DNA from 2 places in the Paenibacillus sp. S33 genome. Region 2 is predicted to be linked to the other one. Evidence: riboswitches for the same ligand, from Rfam matches in the RefSeq annotation. Region 2 holds a riboswitch; the other holds the start of a gene.

Region 1 (4,115 bases), 2.5 Mb from region 2:
AAGGATGAGGGTAAAGTGGAATGGACTCCACGTGTACGTTACGGTTATCTGGATCAGCACACCAAGCTGACACCGGGCAAAACGGTACGTGATGTATTAAAAGACGCTTTTCTTCCTTTGTTGGAATTGGAAAAGGAAATGATGCAGATTACTGACAAAATGGGGGATGCTTCTCCTGAAGAGTTGGAAGTGTTGCTGGAACAGATGGGTGAAATTCAGGAGCAACTGGATATGGGGGATTTTTACCTCATTGATGTGAAGGTTGAAGAAATGGCGAATGGACTAGGTCTGTCGGCCATAGGACTGGAACGGGATGTATCTGCACTTAGCGGCGGGCAACGGACAAAGGTGCTTCTTGCTAAATTGCTGTTGGAAAAGCCGAATGTCCTGCTGCTGGATGAGCCTACCAACTACTTGGATGTAGAGCATATTGAATGGCTTACGCGCTATTTGAAGGATTATCCCTATGCTTTTATCCTTATTTCACATGATACTGAGTTTATGAACCAGGTCGTTAATGTTATTTACCATCTTGAATTTACCAAGATGACCCGTTATTCAGCTAACTATGAAAAGTTTCTTGAAATGGCGGATCTGAACAAAGCTCAGCATATTGATGCTTATGAGAAGCAACAGGACTTTATTAAGAAACAGGAAGATTTTATTCAGCGTAATAAAGCGCGTGCTTCTACCTCAGGCCGAGCAAAGAGCCGTGAAAAGCAGCTTGATCGGATCGAACGTATTGATAAGCCTGAAGAAGCCGCAAAACCAACCTTTCAATTCAAAGAGGCACGTGCAAGCGGAAAGACGGTATTTGAGGGTATTGATTTTGAGATTGGTTATACACATGCCCTTTTGCCTAAGATGTCCATGACGATTGAACGTGGCGAAAAAATTGCAATTGTCGGCTACAACGGTGTCGGTAAATCGACATTGCTCAAAACCATATTGGGAAAAATTCCGCCAATCAGTGGAAAAACCTATCAAGGTGATTTTTTGCAGCCCGCTTATTTTGAGCAGGAAGTAAAGGCAGAGAAAATTACACCGATTGACGATGTGTGGAATGAATTTCCGCATTTGAACCAGCATGAAGTACGAGCGCATTTGGCGCGCTGCGGTTTGAAAAATGAGCATATCACACGTCCGCTATCTGCGCTTAGTGGTGGAGAACAGGCTAAAGTCCGTCTTTGCAAACTGTTAATGCGTGAAAGCAACTGGGTATTGTTCGATGAGCCTACCAACCACTTGGATGTTAAAGCAAAGGATGAGCTGAAACGTGCCTTAAAGGAATACAAAGGGACCGTATTGCTTGTATCTCACGAACCGGACTTTTACGAGGATTGGGTAACCAAAACGTGGAATGTGGAAGAGTGGTCAAGTAAAGTTAACTAAACTCAATTAAATCCAGTTCTGCATATTTCACACGAAGTGGGGTTTGCAGAATTAGGAAAATATGCTAAGCTATCTTTAGCTTATACAATAAAATAGTCACACTAGGGGAGCCGCCCATGCGGCTGAGACGGAATAAATGGATTTCGGACCCTTTGCACCTGATCTGGGTTATGCCAGCGTAGGGAAGTGAGCGCCGTACAAACAAGGCAACACCATCTTTATTTTGTTTGTGCGTGGGACGATACACGTATACGGATATCATGGTCCGTTCGATTATTGGACGTTCGTTAAACCACTTCCTTGGGGAAGTGGTTTTTTTGCGTTTCGTTCATTTTAAGTTGTCGAGCTTCCGTAGACGGATTCACATACAATCCCCTTTCATTACTGCTGGTAGACGTGGCTGCTAAGCTTAGATCCTTTAATCCAATGTGAGGTGAAGACAAAATCGAATTACACGCAATTTCGATGGAAAAGGGCACTTTTGCACAAGCCGCCCGAGTGGCTGCTATGATTTGTCCGTATGTTCATTATGTACACGCACGTTTAAAACAGAATGGTGCCTCTGCATTGCTTTCTTTGACTCGCAGCATGGTGGAGCAGGAAGTGCCTTTGCAACAAATTGTAGTAAATGATCGTGTGGATGTAGCTTTACTTACTTTGGTTGGAACCGTCCAGCTACCAGCTAATGGATTACCTGTTGTGGATGTGAAAAGCCTACTTTCAAAGAGTACACGCTGTGGAGTGTCTGTGCATTCCTTGGAGGAGGCGCAGACTGCCGAGCAGGCAGGAGCAGATTATGTACTTTATGGTCACGTATATGAGACCCATTGTAAGCCCGGTATTGTACCGCGGGGTTTAGCTCAGCTTGAACATATTTGCAGGCTGTCGAACATTCCGGTGATCGCGCTGGGCGGCATACAACCGCACCATATCCCGGAGCTTTATATGGCCGGAGCAAGCGGAATTGCGGTGATGTCTGGTATATGGGAGGCTGAGTCGCCCGTTGCAGCTGCGATGGAATATAGGCGAATGGCAGATCTTGTAGTTCACAGCTTGTAGCGAGAAAACGAGAGTAGAGGCAAGCTGAAAGCAGAATGGTTTATGGAGAGGAGACACGGAACAAATGCTAAAGATACACACAGAGGCAAGAGCGATAGGACATGCTGAATGCTTGGTCATAGGTGGAGGTGTCATCGGCAGTTCCATTGCTTATCATGTGGCCAAGGAGGGAAGAAGTACGATCATGCTGGAACGATTGATCCCGGGTGAGGGAGCCTCAGGAGCAGCGGTTGGAATGCTGGCAGCGGAAAGTGAAGAGTTCACCGACTCTGAGCTGGCACGATTTGCTCGCAGAAGTCGAGATGCATTCCCTGAGCTTGTCTGTGATCTGGAGCGTTTGTCGGGTATTTCGGTGGAATTCCGTACAGAAGGATTTGTGACCCCTTTCCGTACGGAAACTGAAGGCCAAAAACGCTGGAAAGCTGCTAAAACGCGAGAGGATGATTGTCCTATCTGGTGGGATGCGAGGGAATTGGCCCGACGAATTCCAGGTTTGGATGAACAAGCGATCGGAGCAATATATCGTTCAAAGGAGACACAAGTGGCTCCTGTCCAGCTTTGTCGTGCTTATGCAGGTGCTGCTGCGGTGCTGGGAGCAACGGTATGGTCTAGTACACGGGCAGAGCAACTGGTCATACAGGATGGTCGAGTTTGCGGTGTCCGAACAGATAGTGGCTTTTTTTCCTGCGATCAGGTCATTATTGCTGGAGGCTTGGATAGCATGAAATTACTGGCGCAGGTTGGGTTTGAATATCCACTTTATCCGGTCAAGGGCGAAGCGGTAGCGGTCTCCTTGAAGGATCACCCATTAGAATACACCATTTATGCTGATGATATTTACCTCGTGCCTAAACAGAATAACGAGCTTTGGATTGGGGCAACGAGCCTTCCGCATCAATATGACGAAGAAGTGACCGTAGGAGGCTTGGAGGGGTTGCTGGCACGTGCCTCTGCCTGGCTGCCGCGCGTCCGTGAAGCTTCTTTTATACGCGCTTGGGCGGGCTTACGGCCGCAGGCTGCATCAGGTCATCCTTTTATAGGTACTGTTCCTGGGGTCGAGGGCGTATATGCTGCGGTCGGGCATTATCGCAACGGTGTCCTGCTGAGTGATGCTACCGGGCGTGCGATGGCAGCTATGCTTAATGGAGCTGGTGCAGCAGAACTTGGGATAAGTAGTTTTTCTTCTGAGCTCCTCAAGGAGAAAAGCTTATGAAGCTGACGATTAACGGCCAGAGCATGACCTTTTCTAATCGAATCACTCATGTGAATCAATTGCTACATGAGCTTGATGTAAAGGTGAAAACCGTAGTGGTGGAGCTGAACCGGCATATACTGAGCCGTGAAGATCATGATGAAGCGGTACTGAAGGATGGAGATTGCCTAGAGATTGTACATTTTGTGGGAGGCGGTTGATTATGTTAACCATTGGAAAAGCATCTTTTACCTCGAGGTTGTTGTTGGGAACAGGAAAATTCTCTGATCTGGATATCCAATCCCAAGCCGTAGAGGCTGCTGAGACGGAAATATTGACGTTTGCTGTACGGAGATTGAACTTGGAGGAACGGGATAAGCAGCATTTTCTCGATATGCTGGATTTGAGCCGGTATACACTTCTTCCCAACACAGCAGGGGCTACAACAGCAGAGGAGGCGATTCGTATTGCC
Region 2 (4,115 bases):
AATAAACTTTTTCGCCGTTTCCACAATATCCTTCGTAACGACTTTATCCTTCAAATTGGCTTCATCCCACTGCATAATTTGAGGTGTGACCAAGCCGATGACACCCACTCTGAGCGTATGCTCTTCACCTTTCTCATCCGTTACCGTTTTATCAAGAATTTGATAAGGGGTAAAATAATTTTTAGTAGCTTGCCCCCCCTTATCAACATAAACATTCGCATTTACGTAAGGGAAATCGGCTCCCTTGAGCGATTTTTCCAGAAAATCGAGACCATAGTTGAATTCGTGGTTGCCCACTGTCGCCGCATCATAGCCCATCAAGTTCATCATCTTGTAGACTGGATGGACACCGCCTTCTTTTTCATAGGTTTTGTTTCTGGCCATATAATCGCCTAATGGATTGCCCTGTAACAAATCACCGTTATCGAACAGCATGCTGTTTCTTGTTTCACTGCGCGCCTGTTGGATCAAACCAGCTGTGCTAATCAAGCCATATTCGTTGGTTTCTTTGTCTGAATAGTAATCATAGTTCATCAGCGACGCATGAATATCCGTTGTTTCCATGATCCGCAAATTCACCGTAGCGCTATCGCGAGAATCGCTAGCTGCCCAGGATGGAGCGGCCGAAAACACCAGCATGCTACAAGCTACAACGGTTGCTGTAAACCCTTTAAACCAATTTTTACGAAATAACAAAATATACCCCTCCTCATTAAGGTGTATGCCTCATATACATACTTTTGCACATATATGTAAGCCTTGAACCCACCATTTCTATTTTAATCCAACGCCAGACAAAAGAGTAGTCATTCACTTAAATTATTTATGAAAAAATAATTAATTCTCTCAAAAATAAAAAACCAGCAAACCTCCTAAAAAACTCGGAGATTCACTGGTTTATCCATTTATATTCTCATTATTTATTCCACACTTGGCGCTCCGTTTGCTGACCCACATACTCAATGCGAGTCGGATTCACGTCCAGAATGACATAATCGGGATCATCCGGTCCGGAAAACCATTCCTTCAAGGAATCGTTCCACACTTGTTTGCGTAGCCCCTCATCAGCTGTAATCTGGACAGTAGCCTCCACTTCTACGACTTCCTTTGTACCGCCAACTTCATAACCCAGCAGCAGATAAGCATTCGGATTATCCTTTAGCTCATCCACTTTATGCGTTTTACGATCTGTCGCCAGATGAATGTTCATTCCATCGTTAAAAAGGGCCATATAGCGTACTTTCGGTTTGCCACCCTCTACCGTACCTAACGAGCAAAATTTGTTGTTATCCAAAGCCTTCACAATGGCTTGTTCTAGTTGGCTACGATCCAATGTTTCCGTTTTACCCACAGTACAACAACTCCTTTTCACGAATTAGAATTCTCTACGGCCATGCCATTGGGCACCAGCCCATCTGAACCTACCTGCGCAGCTGTTCTGAAAATAACATGACCCGATCAGATCGGATTGATGCATGCTCATTTTCAGATCGAAGCTCACAGTAAAAGTGTACCCTGTCGTTCGGCAAATGAACCGTCATCTCTTCCTCCATGCTGGACAGACCCGCATTCAAGGCATATAATCGTCGTAGTAAACCCGAATAAATGAACCCATTAAACCATACAATGCCAGGGGTGCTGGAATCGGCCGGCTGAGAGTGTGTCCCAAGACACTGACCCTTACAACCTGATCTGGGTAATGCCAGCGTAGGAATGCTTAAGCAAGATGTGCCTTTTTTACATAGGACCATCCCTTACTTTGGTATATACAAGCGCAAGCGTCCCGGAAACTCGGGGCGCTTTTTTTGTTGAAGATTAAGTTGTTGGAAAGATCGCGTCCGGCAGATGTTATTTTTATGAAAATGGGGAACATAAGCTGTCTGATTGGACGGATAACGGGTAATTAAAGGAGAGAACACAACGATGAAGCGCATGAAAATGTTAAGCCTGGGACTGATCAGTCTGTGGCTCATGGCCCTGACCCTGACCGCTTGCGGTGGAAGTCCCTCCACATCCCAAGAAGCGGCTCCCGCTACCAACACTCAAACGTCTACTCCGGCAAAGGAGCTCAAAGATGTTAAAGTCGTACTCGACTGGACACCCAATACGAATCATACGGGACTCTATGTTGCCAAGGACAAAGGATTTTACGAAAAAGCGGGTTTGAATGTCCAAATTATTCAACCTGGTTCAGGCGGAGCCGATCAAATGGTTGCCTCTAATGCTGCACCTTTTGGTATCAGCTACCAAGAAGGCGTCACACAGGCTCGTACGCAAGGCGTGCCGCTTGTTTCCATCGCTGCGGTGATTCAGCATAATACCTCAGGCTTCGCAGCCCCAGTAGATCGCGGAATTAAGAGCCCCAAAGATTTTGAAGGTAAAAAATACGGCGGTTGGGGCTCTCCCGTAGAAGAAGCGGTCATGAAATCCATCATGGATTCAGACAAAGGCGATGTGAGCAAAGTGAAGATCGTCAACATGGGCAATGCAGACTATTTTACAGCCGTGAAGCGGGATATCGACTTTGCCTGGATTTTCTACGCATGGACCGGAATTGAGGCCCAGCTTCGAGGTGAGTCATTAGATATGCTGTATGTAAAAGATTATTCCAAAAGCCTCGATTACTATACACCTGTAATTGTGAGCAACGAACAGACAATAAAAAATGATCCAGAACTGATCAAAGCGTTCATGGACGCTACCGCACAAGGCTATGAATACACTATCGCCCATCCAGAAGAAGCCGCGAACATCTTAAGCAAAGCTGTACCGGAGCTGGATAAAAAACTGGTACTTGCCAGCCAAAAATGGCTAAGCCCGCGTTATCAGGACGATGCCGCGCAATGGGGTGTGCAAAAAGCGGAGGTATGGCAAAACTATTCGGACTGGATGTACGAACGCAAGCTGCTCAGCAAGCCTTTGGAAGTGGATAAAGCCTTCACAAACGACTTCTTGCCCAAGCGTTGATCATTTGTTAAAACGTTAAATAAGACTGTACTAGAGAAGTGAACGAAGTCCCACTACGCAGTCGGATGGTGCTTCCCATCGCTGTTGTACCCAGATTTCTTTTATGAATATCCAGAGGTTGAAATCTGGGTACAAAGGCGAACGCTAACGCTTGTACAGCACCATTCCGCCCACTTCGTTCTTTTGCTTGTTTTGCTTTTATAAAAATGCTACACAACCTAGCTTTAAAAATAAGGTGCTTTTTAAGGCGGTTGGCAGCGTAGCGGTTCATTTGAATCTGGAGAAGCGCAGCGTTCGCCTTTGCCGTGGGATTCTTACCTTTTAAAATTTATTCAAAGAATCCCACGGCAACAGCGATCGTAAGATCAAATGAAACGCGAAGCGGTCTCCCCACCTTAAACCACCCTATTTTCTCAAAACAACTCCACAATAAAGGACAGGTGAATTTTCATGGCTAACACACTGCTCAGTATTCAAGTAATCCCTAAAACTCCTAATAACGAGGACTCTTACCCGTATGTAGATAAGGCGATTGAGGTCATTCAGCGCTCCGGCGTCAAACATCAGGTGAATCCATTGGATACGACCATGGAGGGCGAGCTCGACGAGTTGCTGAAAGTGGTTAAAGAAATGCACGAGGCTTTGACGGAAGCGGGCAGTCCCAGCGTCATTTCACAGATCAAAATCGCACATAACCCACAAGGCATCAGCATGAACAAGCTGACCGAGAAATATCGCCCATGAATCCGAAAGGCAAGAACGCATCCTGGTGGAAAAGCGTATGGCCGCCCCTTGTGGCGGTCCTCTTCTTTTTAGCGGCTTGGCAGGGAGCGGTTTCCTATTTACATATTGAATCCTGGCTGCTGCCAGCTCCATCCCTAATCGTACAAGAGGGCATGGCGCAATCGGCGTTGCTTGGCACCCATACATGGGCTACAATTCGTCTGACACTTGCGGGATTCGCTATAGGGACAGCTACGGGACTGCTGATCGCCATCGTTCTTCATACGATTCCTTTTCTCAAATCTGCTCTATACCCGCTCTTGATCCTTAGCCAAAACATTCCGATCATCGCCCTCGGTCCGTTGCTCATGGTGTGGTTTGGTTTTGGCGTGCTGCCCAAGCTCATGGTCATTACCTTAGTATGC

Evidence for each region. A riboswitch is a leader RNA that binds a small molecule or an ion and turns the genes downstream of it on or off. The one in region 2 is predicted to bind thiamine pyrophosphate.
Region 1: it holds a riboswitch for thiamine pyrophosphate, as region 2 does, so the genes downstream of both, ACWGXJ_RS13595 (thiamine phosphate synthase) here and ACWGXJ_RS02075 (ABC transporter substrate-binding protein) in region 2, are expected to answer to the same signal.

Annotation. Positions count from the first base shown of each region.
Region 1 is NZ_JBSIEZ010000001.1:2,975,118-2,979,232, reverse strand. Features, by position in the region: gene ACWGXJ_RS13600 (ABC-F family ATP-binding cassette domain-containing protein) at 1-1,392, shown strand, start outside; TPP riboswitch at 1,486-1,594, shown strand; gene ACWGXJ_RS13595 (thiamine phosphate synthase) at 1,858-2,451, shown strand; gene thiO (glycine oxidase ThiO) at 2,516-3,664, shown strand; gene thiS (sulfur carrier protein ThiS) at 3,661-3,864, shown strand; gene ACWGXJ_RS13580 (thiazole synthase) at 3,867-4,115, shown strand, end outside.
Region 2 is NZ_JBSIEZ010000001.1:458,779-462,893, reverse strand. Features, by position in the region: gene ACWGXJ_RS02085 (bifunctional 2',3'-cyclic-nucleotide 2'-phosphodiesterase/3'-nucleotidase) at 1-696, opposite strand, end outside; gene ACWGXJ_RS02080 (pyridoxamine 5'-phosphate oxidase family protein) at 917-1,351, opposite strand; TPP riboswitch at 1,622-1,731, shown strand; gene ACWGXJ_RS02075 (ABC transporter substrate-binding protein) at 1,924-2,967, shown strand; gene ACWGXJ_RS02070 (MTH1187 family thiamine-binding protein) at 3,418-3,711, shown strand; gene ACWGXJ_RS02065 (ABC transporter permease) at 3,708-4,115, shown strand, end outside.